DNA from 3 places in the Staphylococcus sp. mip270_02 genome. Region 1 is predicted to be linked to each of the others. Evidence: predicted binding sites of a transcription regulator. Region 1 holds the regulator's gene; each other region holds the start of a gene.
What was found. The regulator Rex, encoded in region 1, represses fermentation and respiration genes when NADH is low (regulators of the CRP and FNR family bind a similar motif). The targets are predictions, from matches to a motif close to TTGTGAAATATTTCACAA.

Region 1 (5,159 bases):
GAATGGACAAACCATTCCAACTGTACCTAACTCGTGTACCATAATTTGTGCCTCCTATATTAATTATATTGTTTGCGTTTGTGATGTTACAGTTTCGTTAGAAGTTTGCTTCTGCGCTTTTTTCATAGGTCTGATAAACACAAAATAACTCATTGTCCAAGCTCCTAAAATCATTGAAGCAAGCGCAATCCAACCTTTCCATGACATCGTTGCTGTTTCTACTAGTCCATTACCTATTGAACAACCACCTGCTACTGAAGCGCCAAATCCCATAAGCACGCCGCCAATAATACTATTACGAATAGTTTTTGTATCTGGCAATCTCCATTTAAACTCTCTTGCCCCTTTAGCCGCAATATAAGATCCTAGGAATATCCCAAGAACTAAGAAAACACCCCAGTCTAATAATTTCAAATCACCAGTTACAAAAAACTGTACTAGATTAGCGGATGGTGTTGTAATACCTAGTCCATACATTCTTCCTGTCGACTCACTTACAGGCCATGCAATTAAAGCAATGAGCCCTACTGCAATAGCAGCAACAAATGGGTGGTATTTCTTTTCAAATAAATAATGCCGCAAACCTGTGAATTTCTGTTTTAATTTAGGAACAGCAAATTTAGGTTTCGGTTTGCGTAAAGTTTTGACTACAAAAAACACTGTGATAAATGTAAGTATTGCTACCCAAACCCATGTCGGTATCCCTGTAGTTTGTGATATGCTTGTATTAACATTTGTAGGCTTATTTAAACCATCCATTAATGGTAATAATAATCCATATTTCGTAGCTGCCGAAGTAAATGCATAGGCGATGAGTGCCATCCAACTGCCTATTAAACCTTCACCTGCTCTATACCATGTACCGGTTGCACATCCGCCAGCTAATATAATACCTAAACCAAATATAAATGAACCTATTACTGTTCCAATAATAGGATAAGTTGACTCAGGTATTTGTACTAAACCAGTAGAAGTCAAAATGAGCAATCCTATACTTTGAACTGTAATTGCTATAAGTAATGCATAAAACATTTTGTTACTCTTTTGAATATACATATCTCTAAATCCACCAGCCAGACAAAACCGTGTTCTTTGCATAACAAAGCCTAAAAGACTTCCCACAATAATGCCGCTGATTATTAACCAAGTCATATTAATAACCTCTTTTCCGATAAAATCAATAAGATTAATAATATTAGAAATCGTATAAAATTTCAACCTTGCAACTCATAAATTTTTAATTTTCTACTAACTTATATAGTAACAGTATTTCCAAATTAAAATTAAACACCCATAAAAAAAATAGTTTTTTATAAACACAGCACACTGAGTGTATTACTGTATCTATAAAAAACTAACTAATCATTTTTTATTTATTGCTATAATTTTTCATAAAAAATAATAGCGATTGTAATTCAATACCTAAATCAATATGATGAACTTGAACGTCTGATGGAGTTAGCACACGACTTGGTGTAAAGTTAAGTATCCCTTTAACACCTGAATCTACTAATACATCAGCTACGTTTTGAGCTGCTTCTTCAGGCGTAGTCAATATCACTACATCTATATCTTCTTGTGTTAATATTTCCTTTATTTTATCAAATGGACTTACTGTCACTTTACCTATTTGTGTCCCAATAACCTCTTCACGAATATCGAATGCTTCAGTTATAGTCATTTCATCATGTATTGAAAAGTTATATGTTAATAATGCTTTACCTAAGTTCCCTACACCTACAATTGCAATTTTAATCTCGTCATTTTCGCTAATTTCATTTTTAAAAAAATGTAATAAGCTATCAATATTATAGCCATAGCCTTTCTTGCCTAACTCGCCAAAATAAGAAAAATCTCTTCGAATCGTCGCAGAATCAATATTTAAGCCCTCGCTGATGGCTTTAGAATTAACTCTATCAATGCCTTTAGATTTTAATGTATTGACGAATCTATAATATAACGGTAAACGTTTCAATGTGGCACGAGGAATCTTTTCGCTTTGATTAGCCAAGATTATTTCCCCCTATTTCATTATCTGTTATTCATTAATCTTATAATCACTACAACATTATACATGACTGAATAATAAAAATAAACAATGATAGTTTTAACAACACGCTGAATACTGTAGAATGATAATGAATAGAGAGGTGCAAAATCAGATGATATTATTACAACTCAATGATTTAACTAAATCATTCGACGGCGAAGATATTTTTAATAATGTGGATTTTGAAGTTAAAACTGGTGAACGCATTGGTATTGTAGGTCGTAATGGCGCCGGAAAATCTACATTAATGAAAATAATTGCTGGTGTTGAAGATTATGATAGTGGTCATATTTCTAAGAGTAAAAATTTGAAACTTGGTTATTTAACACAGCAAATGACATTAAATACAGATCAAACTGTATTTGAAGAAATGTCTAAGCCGTTTGAGGCAATGAAAAATTTAGAACAAGAAATGAAATTGGAAACAGATTGGTTAGCACAACATGCGAATGAGTATGATACTGAGGCATATAAATCTCATATCGATCGCTATGAAGCGTTATCCAATCAATTTGAACAACAAGATGGCTATCAATATGAAAGCAAAATTAAAACAGTCTTACACGGATTGAATTTTAGTGAAGCGGATTTCGACCGACCTATCAACGACTTTAGCGGTGGTCAAAAAACAAGATTATCTTTGGCACAAATGTTACTAAGCGAACCTGATTTATTACTTTTAGACGAACCCACCAACCATTTAGATATGGAAACGACCCAATGGTTAGAAAGTTATTTAAATTACTTTAAAGGTGCCATCGTAATTATTAGTCATGATAGATATTTCTTAGATAAAATTGTGACTCAAATTTATGACGTTGCACTCGGTGATGTTCAACATTATGTAGGCAATTATGCTCAGTTTATTAATCAAAGAGATAAATATTATGAAAAACGTATGCAAGAATATGAGAATCAACAAGCTGAAATTAAACGATTAGAGACTTTTGTCGATAAAAATATTGCCCGCGCTTCAACTACAGGTATGGCTAAGAGCCGTAGGAAAATGTTGGAAAAGATTGAACGCATAAATAAACCTATGATTGATGCTAAAAGTGCCAACATTCAATTTGAATTTGATCGTAATACTGGTAATGATGTCTTCCATATAAAAAATTTAGAAATCGGCTATGAGTCTCCGGTTACTAAAGGAATCACTTTTGAAGTAACAAAAGGAGATCATATTGCAATTATCGGACCTAATGGCATTGGGAAATCAACTTTAATAAAAACCATTGCCAATATACAAAATGCATTAAATGGGACAATCACTACCGGTGCCAACTTAAAAATTGGTTATTATGATCAAAAGCAAGCCGAATTTAAATCAAATAAAACAATACTTGATTACTTATGGGACCAATACCCTACTATGAATGAAAAAGACATTCGCGCTGTTTTAGGTCGTTTTCTATTTGTACAAGAAGACGTTAAAAAAATAATTAACGATCTATCGGGTGGAGAGAAAGCACGTTTACAGCTTGCTTTATTAATGCTTGAGCGAAACAATGTACTCATTTTAGATGAACCTACAAACCATTTAGATATAGATTCAAAAGAAATGTTAGAACAAGCTTTAGCAAACTTTAAAGGCACAATCCTATTTGTATCTCATGATCGTTATTTTATTAATGAATTAGCCAATAAAGTTTACGATTTAGATTCTGAGGGTGGCACAATGTATCTAGGAAATTATCAATATTACATTGAAAAAACTGAGGAAAAAGCAGCATTAAAAGCAAAAGAAGAATTAGAAAATCCAACAGTAGATGATACGGTTATCAAACAAAATGACTCATATATTGATCAAAAACAACAAAAACGTGAACAACGTCAAATCGAACGTCAAATTGAAACATGTGAATTAAATATAGAAACCTATGAAGAAGAAATAAATGATATTAATCATCAACTTACCTTGCCAGACGTATACTCTGATCCTGAAAAAGCAAATTCCTTAGCAATTTCAAAATCAGAAATCGAACAAAAACTAGAACAAGTCATGGCCGAATGGGCAGAATTACAAGAAAAGTTAATATAAATCCTTATTCAAAACAAAAGTTAAAGTAGAATTTTCTACTTTAACTTTTTTTCTTAGCATGAACTACACAATAACTATTCACATTATTCACCCCATAACAAAGGCTATCCACAAAGTTATCCTAGTTATCCACAAGTAAAAAGTAATCTTTTTTTGCGTATAAAATTCAGATAATAGCTTATATCCACATATTTTACCCAAACTTATCCACAACTTGTGCACTATTTGTTGATAAGTACGCATGTTCTCTATTGACATTAGATTATTTTGTCTTATGTAATATATTATCTCAGTTTGTTAAATTTTAGCGATAATGTCATAATTATCTCATAGCTATTTACATATTAATAAAGGGAGTAATACAACATGCCAACAATTTTTTGGTTCTTCATAGCTTTTCTTTTATTGGGTACTGCATTGATGATTATCTCACCCATTGTCGCCAACAAAAAACTTATGCACGATATCAAACCTTTATGGGCTAATAAACGTCCTTTAGAAAACTTTATTAGACCGAATCATACTTATCGTTATCAATTTGATACATATAAACACAAATTTAACAGTGCAACATTGACAGATGAAAAAACGTGGTCAGATTTAAATCTTGATAGCGTATTTCATAATATGAATTTTAACTTTACAGCTATTGGTGAAATGAGACTTTTTGCAACTTTAAAAAATATGTTTCAAGTAACAGACGCTAAACTTCTTTATAATTTTACAACTAACATAGATTTCAGAAATGAAATATCACTGTATTTAGCGCAAATCGGAAAAGCAATCTACCCTACTTTTCCAGATCAAATCTCATCGATTAAGCGCAATAACTTTTTTATGCTTTGTACTTACTTACCATTAATTTTTATAATTCTATCCATTTTCACACCTAGTATTGGCATAACTTTAACTATTTTTTCCGCAATTTTTAATATGATGTTAAGTGGCTTCTTAAAAAAGACCTATGAACAAGATTTAAATTCAATGTTCTACACGTCAACGGTTATTAAAAAAGCTTATGCCATCCAACAACACGAACTTGCGCCTAATTTAGATGTTGACTTTAAA
Region 2 (5,159 bases), 340 kb from region 1:
GTCACCTCAAATAGAAAGACATGATAAGATGTATCAACGAAAAATGATGCAAAAAACAATTTCTGCTCAAGAAAACGAAAGAAAACGGATATCTAGAGAATTACATGACAGCGTAGTACAAGAAATGCTAAATATAGATGTTGAATTAAGACTTTTAAAATATCAACAAGAAATAGAGCAGTTGGTTAACGGTTCTAAGCGTATAGAAGGATTGATGTCTAAATTAATTGATGATATACGTAATTTATCTGTAGAACTTAGACCATCTTCATTAGATGACTTAGGATTAGACGCAGCCTTTAAGACATATTTTAAACAGGTAGAAGTAAATTATGGTATCAATATTATCTATCAATCTAATTTAACGATGCGCAGGTTTGATAATGAAATTGAAACTGTAGTTTATAGAATAGTACAAGAAGCTTTGTTTAACGCCATAAAATATGCAAACGTTGATACAATTGAAGTTGAGGTACAAGTTAGTCACGGTAAACTAATTGCAGAAATTATAGATAGAGGCAATGGATTTATAAAGACAGACCAGCCAAAGGGAACTGGCTTGGGACTTTATGGTATGAACGAGCGTGCAGAACTTGTAAATGCTGAGATAAATATTGATACTCAAATAGGTCGAGGCACAATTGTTACATTAGAAGTTCCAATATAGGGAATAAGGAGACATTAATTTTGAGAATAGTTATCGCGGATGATCATGCAGTTGTGCGTACTGGATTTACAATGATATTAAATTATCAAGAAGATATGGAAGTCGTTGGGACTGCAGCCGATGGTGTGGAAGCTTATCAAAAAGTGATGAAGTACAAGCCAGATGTACTAATTATGGACTTAAGTATGCCACCTGGTGAGTCAGGGCTTATAGCAACAAGTAAAATTACAGAAAGTTTTCCAGATACAAAAATACTAATATTAACAATGTATGATGATGAAGAATATTTATTTCACGTATTAAGAAACGGTGCTAAAGGGTATATTTTAAAAAATGCCCCCGATGAACAATTGATACTAGCAATTAGAACAGTATTTAAAGGGGAAACATATGTTGATATGAAATTGACGACATCGCTAGTCAATGAATTCGTGAATAATTCAGGTGATGATAAGCAAACCACAACTGATCCTTATAAAATTTTATCAAAGCGTGAAATAGAGATATTACCTTTAATAGCAAAAGGTTATGGAAATAAAGATATCGCTGAGAAGTTATTTGTTTCTGTGAAAACAGTCGAGGCACATAAAACACATATCATGCAAAAATTAGAATTAAAATCAAAGCCAGAATTAGTAGAATATGCCATGAAGAAAAAATTGATTGATTTTTAAAGTAGTACTTATATAAAAGAGCTAACTTAATTGCCTAAAATATTCAGGCGTAGGTTAGCTCTTTCTTGTTGATTAGAACTTATTAAATACAAGGAGGAGTCGGTGAATAACTTAAATTTAGAAGTATATTTTGCTTATATAAAATTCCTTTAATTAAGTAGGGAAATTCCTGTATTTGTTAAGGGATAATCCTTATGTTCAATTTTTCACAAAGATTTTATAATGAAAATGTGGCCAGTATTCTGCTAATAGAAACGTTTATACTTACTCATATCACACCGGTGCTAATAATTATAATTGTTATATAGAAATACAGCACTTCAACTATATCCAAATACTGGCCTAATTTATCAAAAAAAATTTATAAATTGAAGGTGAAATGAATGAACAAAGCAAGTGGTGGTTTTCAACTAACATTGCAGTCTTTAAGTCTTGTTGTAGGGTTCATGGCATGGAGTATTATTGCGCCATTAATGCCTTTTATCTCTCAGGATGTACATATAACAAGCAGCCAACTTTCTATTATTTTAGCTATTCCTGTTATATTAGGTTCTATTTTAAGAGTGCCTTTTGGTTATTTAACAAATATTATTGGTGCGAAATGGGTATTCTTTTGTAGTTTTATTATATTATTATTTCCGATTTACTTTCTAAGCCATGCACAATCACCTAAGATGTTAATGGCATCAGGTTTCTTTCTTGGCGTAGGTGGTGCTGTATTTTCAGTAGGTGTGACATCTATACCTAAATATTTTCCAAAAGAGCGCGTAGGATTAGCAAATGGTATATATGGGATGGGGAATATAGGAACTGCCATTTCTTCATTCTTAGCGCCTCCGATTGCTGGTATCATAGGTTGGCAATCAACAGTTAGAGGTTATTTAATCGTCATAGTACTTTTTGCAATTTTTATGTTTTTATTAGGTGACAGTAAAGAACCCAAAATTAAAGTGCCTTTAGTTAAACAATATAAAATATTGATGAAAGATTTAAGGTTATATTATTTATCACTTTGGTATTTTATTACATTTGGTTCATTTGTAGCTTTTGGATTGTTTTTACCTAATTTCTTAGTACAAAATTTTGGTATCAGTGAAGTTGATGCTGGTATAAGAGCAGGGATATTTATCGCATTAGCTACTTTCCTAAGGCCGTTAGGAGGAGTGTTAGGAGATAAGTTTAATGCTGTAACTTTACTAATCTGCGACTTTATATTAATGATTATAGGTGCAATTACGCTAGGTTTATCAGATCATATACTATTATTTACAATTGGATGTTTACTTATTAGTATGTGCGCAGGTGTCGGTAATGGCTTAATATTTAAGCTCGTGCCAACTTATTTTGGAAAAGAGGCTGGATCAGCTAATGGTATTGTTTCGATGATGGGAGGCTTAGGCGGTTTCTTCCCACCATTAGTCATAGCTTATGTAACAAGTGTCACTGGAACAAGCCATTTCTCTTTTATCTTATTGGCTATATTCGGAGTTATTGCTTTAGTTACCATGATTCATATTATGAAACGTGAAAAATTAAATTCGACATTATAAAAAAAGCTGAAGTTAGATGGATTATCTAACTTCAGCTTTTAAATTTATCTTATAAAGATTATCAGTAGCCAATAAAATGACTATATTAATCTATTTGAATATTGGATGCTGACTGTTCTTCTTTGTCTTTTTTAGGTAGTGTTACGTTTAATATACCATTTTCAAACGATGCTTTAATAGCAGTTTCATCTATATTGTCAAAAGGATATTGACGTTTAACATCGCTATAAACCCGTTCTTGATGAAGGATGCGAACGTTTTCTTCTTGTTCTTTAGTATTATTTGATTGCTTACCTTCAATTGTTAAAGTGTCATTTTCAAATTGTAAACTAATATTTTCTTTTTTAAAACCAGGGAGTTCAGCTTCGATTATGAAGGCACGATCTAACTCTCTTACATCTGATTTAATGCTTGAAGTTTCAGGAAAGTTTTCAAAAAATTGACGTCCAAAATCTCTAAATAACTCAGTTGCGTCGCCTTCAAAAAATGGATTGTTATACGTTTTTTTATCAAAAGCCATTGTATCTCTCTCCTTAAATTTTTAGATTTAGTCGATTGAAATTTGTGTTTTTGTTTGCTTGATTGGCAGATTTATCGTTAAGATGCCGTCATTCATAGATGCTTTTATTTTATTTGTGTCTATATGTTTAAAGATAAACTGTCTACTTTGCTTATTAGAATTGCGTTCGTTAATTAAATAAGTACCTTGCTGTTCTAAATCAGATGAACGTTTTGCTAGTATAGTTAATGTTTTATGTTCGAAATTAATAGTAATATCATCTTTTTGATAACCAGGAAGTTCAGCTTCAACTGTATAGCTATCGTGTGCTTGATATACAGTTACTTTGAAATCGTGATGGTCTGAGACTAAACTTTCTAATAAATCTTTAGTAAGATTGTTAGTGCTTTGTATCATCTCTATTCACCTCTCCTTTTATCTTACAAATACAGTATAATATATTAGTCAAAGAAAGTCAAAGTCAAACCATGTGAAAATAAAAAAAGAGCTGAATATTAGTTTAATTGAGTGAGTAACATCGGTGGAATTGTGATGGGGTGGGGGCGTAATAAAAAGATTTAAGTAAGAGGAAAGTAAAGTCAAAAATAATAACATGAAAACTAGAACTTCTAACTTTAACTTTACCTCTAACAGATTAAATATCTTTAGAAAAATGTTTATTAACGAAGTGTTGTAATGTTTCTTTTAGATTAATAGCTTCATCCATGTCCATATCGAATTCGCTAAACACACGTTTTGATATTTTAGAGAGTGGTTCTTTAACATTTGCACCTTTTTCAGTAAGTGCAATCTGTAGGTTACGCTCATCATCAATTTCACGTGTTCTAGTTACATAGCCTTTTTTCTCAAGTTTTTTAAGTAAAGGTGTAAGTGTCCCTGAATCTAAATAAACACGTTCACCAAGCGTTTTAATATTGAGTTTTTCATCTACCTTAATTGCAAGTAGCACAATATAGCCTGTATATGTTAAATCGAATTCTTTTAAGTAAGACGTATACTTCTTAATGATTTCTTTAGAAGACACATAAAAAAGAAAACATAGTTGTCTTTCTAAGTAGCTGTCTTTTTCCTCCATTTAATCACCCCTTTTGAAATTTAACCTTATTATGAACTATGGTTGTTGTCAAGGAACAGTTGCGCACCTCTTTCTATTAAAAAAATAATATTTATCGACGTTTACTTAATTAGAAACTATATAGTGAAAAAGTACTGTAATAAGAAGTGCTTTTAAATTAAAAAAGTATGCTTTTAGAAGATGAAAAATTATTTTATGTTCGAAATTAATTTAAGGAGATTTTGTTACAAAAAGTCTATATGACTTTATAAATTATTTGTAATAAGTCATACTAATAATATTATGTGTTTTATTATATAATAAAGGTGTAATAAAGCGTTAATGAGGGGCGTAACTACTCATTTATCAGTTAGAAAGTTATCGTTTTAACTAAAGGAGATTAATGATGAAAACATTTTTTAAAATCATAGGTCTATTAGTGGTGTCACTGATTATTGCTATTGTATTTTTCTTTGGCATGAGAACATATCAGGGGCATAAAAATTTAGAACTAGTAGATCATTATATGGACGAACAAAATTTAACTGAAAAAATTGAATCCGAGAAAACATTGTATAGTGCTAAAAAGGGTTTATATTATAAGCAAGTTAAATTTAAAGATGATTCAGAACATACGTATACAGTGCAACCAATTAGTACATTTAAAGGTATTTTAGTACAAGGTTTTGATAGT
Region 3 (5,159 bases), 180 kb from region 1:
AGTGAAATTGCCAACGGATTATGGTGTGTTCGATATGTACGGTTTTACAACTTCAGATAGTGACGAAGAAATAGTGGCTATTGTAAATGGCGATATTAAACAAACTGAAAATGTACGCATACACTCAGCATGTTTAACAGGAGATATATTTCATAGTCAAAGATGTGATTGTGGCGAACAATTAGAAGCGTCTATGAAATATATAAATGAACACGGTGGAATTATTTTATATTTACCTCAAGAAGGTAGAGGTATTGGATTAATAAATAAATTAAAAGCATATGAACTGATTGAACAAGGTTATGATACAGTAACAGCAAATATTGCTTTGGGCTTTGAAGAAGACTTAAGAAATTATCAAAATGCTGCCCGAATATTAAAATATTTTGGCGTTGAAAGTGTTAATTTATTAAGTAATAATCCTAAGAAATTTGAAAGCTTAGAGAACTACGGTATTGATATTACTAAACGTGTCGAACTTATTGTACCAACTAATAAATATAATCAAGATTATATGGATACAAAAAAAGAAAAAATGGGTCACTTAATATAAGGAGGAAAATATAATGAATTTTGAAGGTAAATTAATAGGTTCTGATTTAAAAGTTGCTATAGTAGTAAGTAGGTTTAATGATTTTATAACAAATCGTTTATTGGATGGAGCGAAAGACACTTTAATTAGACATGAGGTACCAGAAGAAAACATCGATGTAGCTTATGTACCCGGTGCTTTTGAGATTCCTTTAGTAGCTAAAAAATTAGCAGAAAAAAGTGATTACGATGCAATTATCACTTTAGGTTGTGTGATTAGAGGTTCGACTTCACATTACGATTATGTATGTAATGAAGTAGCGAAAGGTATTTCTAAAGCAAATGATGTAACCAATACGCCAGTAATTTTTGGAATTTTGACAACTGAAAATATCGAACAAGCTGTCGAACGAGCTGGTACTAAAGCAGGTAATAAAGGTTCAGAAGCAGCTGTTAGTGCCATTGAAATGGCAAATTTATTACGAGAAATATAAAAAACCCTCAAGTATTTAAACGAGGATTGTGGCTGATAATTGTAAATTTATACGTTTGGAAAATAAAATATATGAACAGCACATGATGACTAGAAAACTAAATTACTTGTATTAAGTTATTTAGAAATCTAGCCAACAGTGGAAAAACGGGTATGTAATATCAATTTATTAAATTTGGTGTTGTACATACCCGTTATTTATGTTATTTCTTAAAAATACGGTATATAAATGTTGTTGCTAGCCCAAATGATGCAACAGCACCACTAACTATACCAACTTTTTTAAGAATATCGGGTTTCATAACTTCTTTAAACATTAAGTTTAAATTTTGTGGTCTCTCTGCTAGTCTGCGCATAAAGTAACTAAACCAATCATCGCCATAAGGGACGTAGATACAGAAGTTATTACCTTCACCAGCAATTTTTTCTGCTAAATCTGTACGGAAACCATACAACATTTGAAATTCGTATCGACTTTTTTCAATATTATTATCTTTAATAAATTGTTTCATGTGTCTGATGATTTCATCATCATGTGTAGCAATTGAAGTTACATTTTTTGAATTTAAAAGCCTTTTCTCCATCAAACGAATATAATTTTTATCTATCTCTTCTTTTGTTTGATAGGCTATAGTATCGCTTTCTTTGTAAGCACCTTTTACCATGCGTAGTCTTAATTCTGGATATTTATCAATAAGTGCATCAGCTTTATATAAATATGCCTGAATTACAGTGCCCACATTTTTAAATTCACCTTTTAAGCGATCTAAAACTTGGGTGATATCGAATAGACTATCATACTTTTCAGTATCTATATTAATATGCATATTATCAAATTGATTAGCCTTCAATAATATTTCACGTAAATTGCGATAAGCAAGATCTATATCAAATTCTGAACCTAACTGACTCAGTTTAATAGACATGTGACCATCTAAGTTATGATTATAAATTGCATACATCACTTCTATGATTTGGTCTTTTGCTTGGATTGCTTCACCTTCAGTTAGAACAAACTCTCCAAGGCAATCTACTGTAACAGTAATCCCCTTGTTATTTAAACGTTCAATTGTGTCCACCAAGGCAGTAATAGTATTACCCGCAACTACTTTATTTGCCCCGAGCATCGGCCCGATTTCCTTGGCGCTCTTATTCAAAAGCGGATTATTTGATAATCCGATAAAAAAATTCTTCACAATTGGCATATTAATTCCTCCTATTCCGCTTATAGCTATGTTTCATTAATAGTGTAGCATGAATCAAATAGTAATGAAATCGTTTACAATAAAATATATTACACTTTAAATTATTAAATATACTCATGAGTTCCATATTCAAGAGAATTATAAATTTAGTTGTAGGAAATAAACTCACTTTTAGAGTTGTATTGTTATGTTTAAAATGGAAAAACTACATGATATTTTGATACAATATAGTTAATGAATTTAAAGTAGAAGGGGAAGTATGGATAATGTGGAAATGGGAAACCGAAAATGAAGCCAAAGGTGTTGTTGTAATCGCACACAACATGCTTGAACATACAGGTAGATACGCATATGTAATTACAATGCTTCGCCGTAATGGGTACCATGTAATTATGGGTGATTTGCCAGGACAAGGGCAAACTTCACGTTCAAACAAAGGGCAAATTGATAATTTTGATGTATATCATGAGCACATACTTGAATGGATCCGAATAGCGAATGAATATAAATTGCCAACTTATGTCTTAGGCGTAGGATTGGGTGGTTTAATTGTTTTAAACTTGCTTGAAAAAGTGGAAGTACCAATTGAAGGCTTGATGTTACTTTCACCTTTACTTGAGTTTAAAAAAAGCAATAAAACTAGAAAAGATAAGATTATTTCGAATATAGGTAAACTTGCTAAAGATACTAGGTTTAAAGTTGGTATTACAGTTGAAGATTTAACTAGAAATTCAGAAGTAATCGATGAAACAAATAATGATCAACTTATGCTACAAAAAGTAACATATCATTGGTATAAACAAATTGTTGAGATAATGAAGGAAACAGTAAACCACTTAAAAGATGTGAAATCTTTACCATTGCTTTTAATGTATGGTACAGAAGATAAAGTAGCTGATGTCACGGCGATGGATTTAATAAAAGAAAAAATAATTACTGAAGAATTATATTTCAAAGCTTGGGATGGGTTATATCATGAAATACATAATGAACCTGAAAGAGATGAAGTAATGAGATATATTTTATCTTTCTTGAATAATAGTTCAAGTAACAATGGATTCATAGTTCATGATGAAAATGAAGTCTCATAATAATCAAGAAATCTAAATAAAGGCCAGTTGCGAATACACATTTAATAAGAAAGCGTACCTTAGTGTGCGTTTTCTTTTTTAATTTTGATTGGCGAACGAAAAAAATTAATTTGTGAATTACATCACAAAAACATTGCGTTTTTTCTCGGTCCCTGTTATATTTAATTTGTGAAATAAATCACAATAAAAGTTCGTATACGTAAGGAGAGTCTTATTATGGAATATATTAAAAGTAATAAAGTGGTTTTAATTGGAGATGGCGCTGTAGGCTCTAGCTATGCATTCGCATTAGTTGCTCAGGGTGTAGCGGATGAATTAGTGATTATTGATTTAGCAGAAGAAAAAGTTAAAGGTGACGTTATGGATTTGAACCACGCTGCACCTTATGGTGGATCACCTATAAAGATTAAAGCGGGTAGTTATAAAGATTGTGATAATGCAGACATAGTTGTAATTACTGCTGGTGCTGCTCAAAAACCAGGAGAAACAAGGTTAGATTTAATTGAAAAAAATACAAAAATATTTAAAAATATAGTTTCTGAAGTAATGGATTCAGGGTTTGATGGTATTTTTCTTGTAGCTACAAATCCTGTAGATGTTCTGACTTATGTAACAAGAGAGGTTTCAGGTTTACCAAAAGAAAAAGTCATTGGTTCTGGAACGATATTAGATACTGCAAGATTTAAATACGAATTGGCAGAAGAATTTGGTGTATCAGATAGAAGTGTTCACGGTCAAATTATAGGCGAACATGGAGATTCAGAATTAGCAGTTTGGTCACAAGCAAATATTGCAGGTCAACCGCTATATCAATTACTTAAAGATGATCCCGAAAGACAACACAGAATTGAAGAAATTTTTGTGAATACTCGTGATGCGGCGTATGATATTATTCAAGCTAAAGGGGCGACATACTATGGTATCGCTATGGGCTTGGTTCATATTACAAAAGCTATATTAAATAATCAAAATCTCATCTTAACAGTTTCTAGTTATTTAGAAGGAGAATATAACCAAAAAGATGTCTATGTAGGTGTTCCTACAAAAATTAACCGACAAGGCGCGGTGAAAGTATTTGAAATACCTTTAAACGAGGAAGAAGAAAGTTTATTCAACAATTCTGTCAATATTTTGAAAGAAATGCAAAATAAAATATCTCATTTAATTGCATAATTCATAGTTTGAATTTAAACTGTATATAAGATTAATTTTATTAAAAATTCTAATATTTATTCAGTGAAGATTTTATATCACAATGAATGATGATTTTTATGAATTAATTTTACATGTTTAAACTTTATTCTATGATTGGGGGATTATTATATGGGGAAGACATTTGCTGATAAAGTTGATGGCGTATTGCAATTGGAATCGGTTTTAAAAGAAATTGACGATATTTTTGCCAAAGTACAAAAGCAATACAAAATGTCAAAAGAAGAAATATTGATTCTTCTTACACTTTGGAAAGAAGGTTCAATGACTTTAAAGGAAATGGATGATTTTGTTCATATTAAGTCTTATAAACGTACAAGAACGTATAATGATTTAGTTGAAAAAACTTGGATCATTAAAGAAAGACCACAGAATGATGAACGTACAGTTATCATACATTTCAATGAAGATTTAAAAGATCAACGGGAAAGTCTTTTAAACTTTTTTAAAGAAGAAATTGATGGCAAATCAACAAGTATTCAAAACAGTCTTAAATCTATCATTAATCTATAGGGAATAGTAAAGCCACAGTGCCTATGCACTGTGGCTTTATTTTTTATAAAATAAGTTCTGTGATACATATATTATTTTGTATTTGCATGTTTCTTGTTATTATCTTTTTTCGAT

Region 2: ACW5YJ_RS04385 (nitrate/nitrite transporter) is a predicted target of Rex. The motif match lies at 1,536-1,553, and genes of this name have one in related genera.
Region 3: ACW5YJ_RS07160 (L-lactate dehydrogenase) is a predicted target of Rex. The motif match lies at 3,487-3,504, and genes of this name have one in related genera.

What each region holds. Positions count from the first base shown of each region.
Region 1 covers NZ_CM132934.1:1,332,721-1,337,879, reverse strand. Annotated here, with positions in the region: gene ACW5YJ_RS06120 (sulfurtransferase TusA family protein) at 1-42, opposite strand, end outside; gene ACW5YJ_RS06115 (YeeE/YedE family protein) at 64-1,152, opposite strand; gene ACW5YJ_RS06110 (redox-sensing transcriptional repressor Rex) at 1,370-2,011, opposite strand; gene abc-f (ribosomal protection-like ABC-F family protein) at 2,163-4,091, shown strand; gene ACW5YJ_RS06100 (MutS-related protein) at 4,458-5,159, shown strand, end outside.
Region 2 covers NZ_CM132934.1:995,067-1,000,225, forward strand. Annotated here, with positions in the region: gene ACW5YJ_RS04375 (sensor histidine kinase) at 1-667, shown strand, start outside; gene nreC (nitrate respiration regulation response regulator NreC) at 688-1,341, shown strand; gene ACW5YJ_RS04385 (nitrate/nitrite transporter) at 1,725-2,891, shown strand; gene ACW5YJ_RS04390 (Hsp20/alpha crystallin family protein) at 2,977-3,411, opposite strand; gene ACW5YJ_RS04395 (Hsp20/alpha crystallin family protein) at 3,439-3,807, opposite strand; gene ACW5YJ_RS04400 (MarR family winged helix-turn-helix transcriptional regulator) at 4,046-4,486, opposite strand; gene ACW5YJ_RS04405 (DUF3139 domain-containing protein) at 4,872-5,159, shown strand, end outside.
Region 3 covers NZ_CM132934.1:1,511,319-1,516,477, forward strand. Annotated here, with positions in the region: gene ACW5YJ_RS07140 (bifunctional 3,4-dihydroxy-2-butanone-4-phosphate synthase/GTP cyclohydrolase II) at 1-553, shown strand, start outside; gene ribH (6,7-dimethyl-8-ribityllumazine synthase) at 567-1,025, shown strand; gene ACW5YJ_RS07150 (proline dehydrogenase family protein) at 1,228-2,229, opposite strand; gene ACW5YJ_RS07155 (alpha/beta fold hydrolase) at 2,496-3,320, shown strand; gene ACW5YJ_RS07160 (L-lactate dehydrogenase) at 3,537-4,493, shown strand; gene ACW5YJ_RS07165 (transcriptional regulator, SarA/Rot family) at 4,644-5,045, shown strand; gene mnmM (tRNA 5-(aminomethyl)-2-thiouridylate-methyltransferase MnmM) at 5,145-5,159, opposite strand, start outside.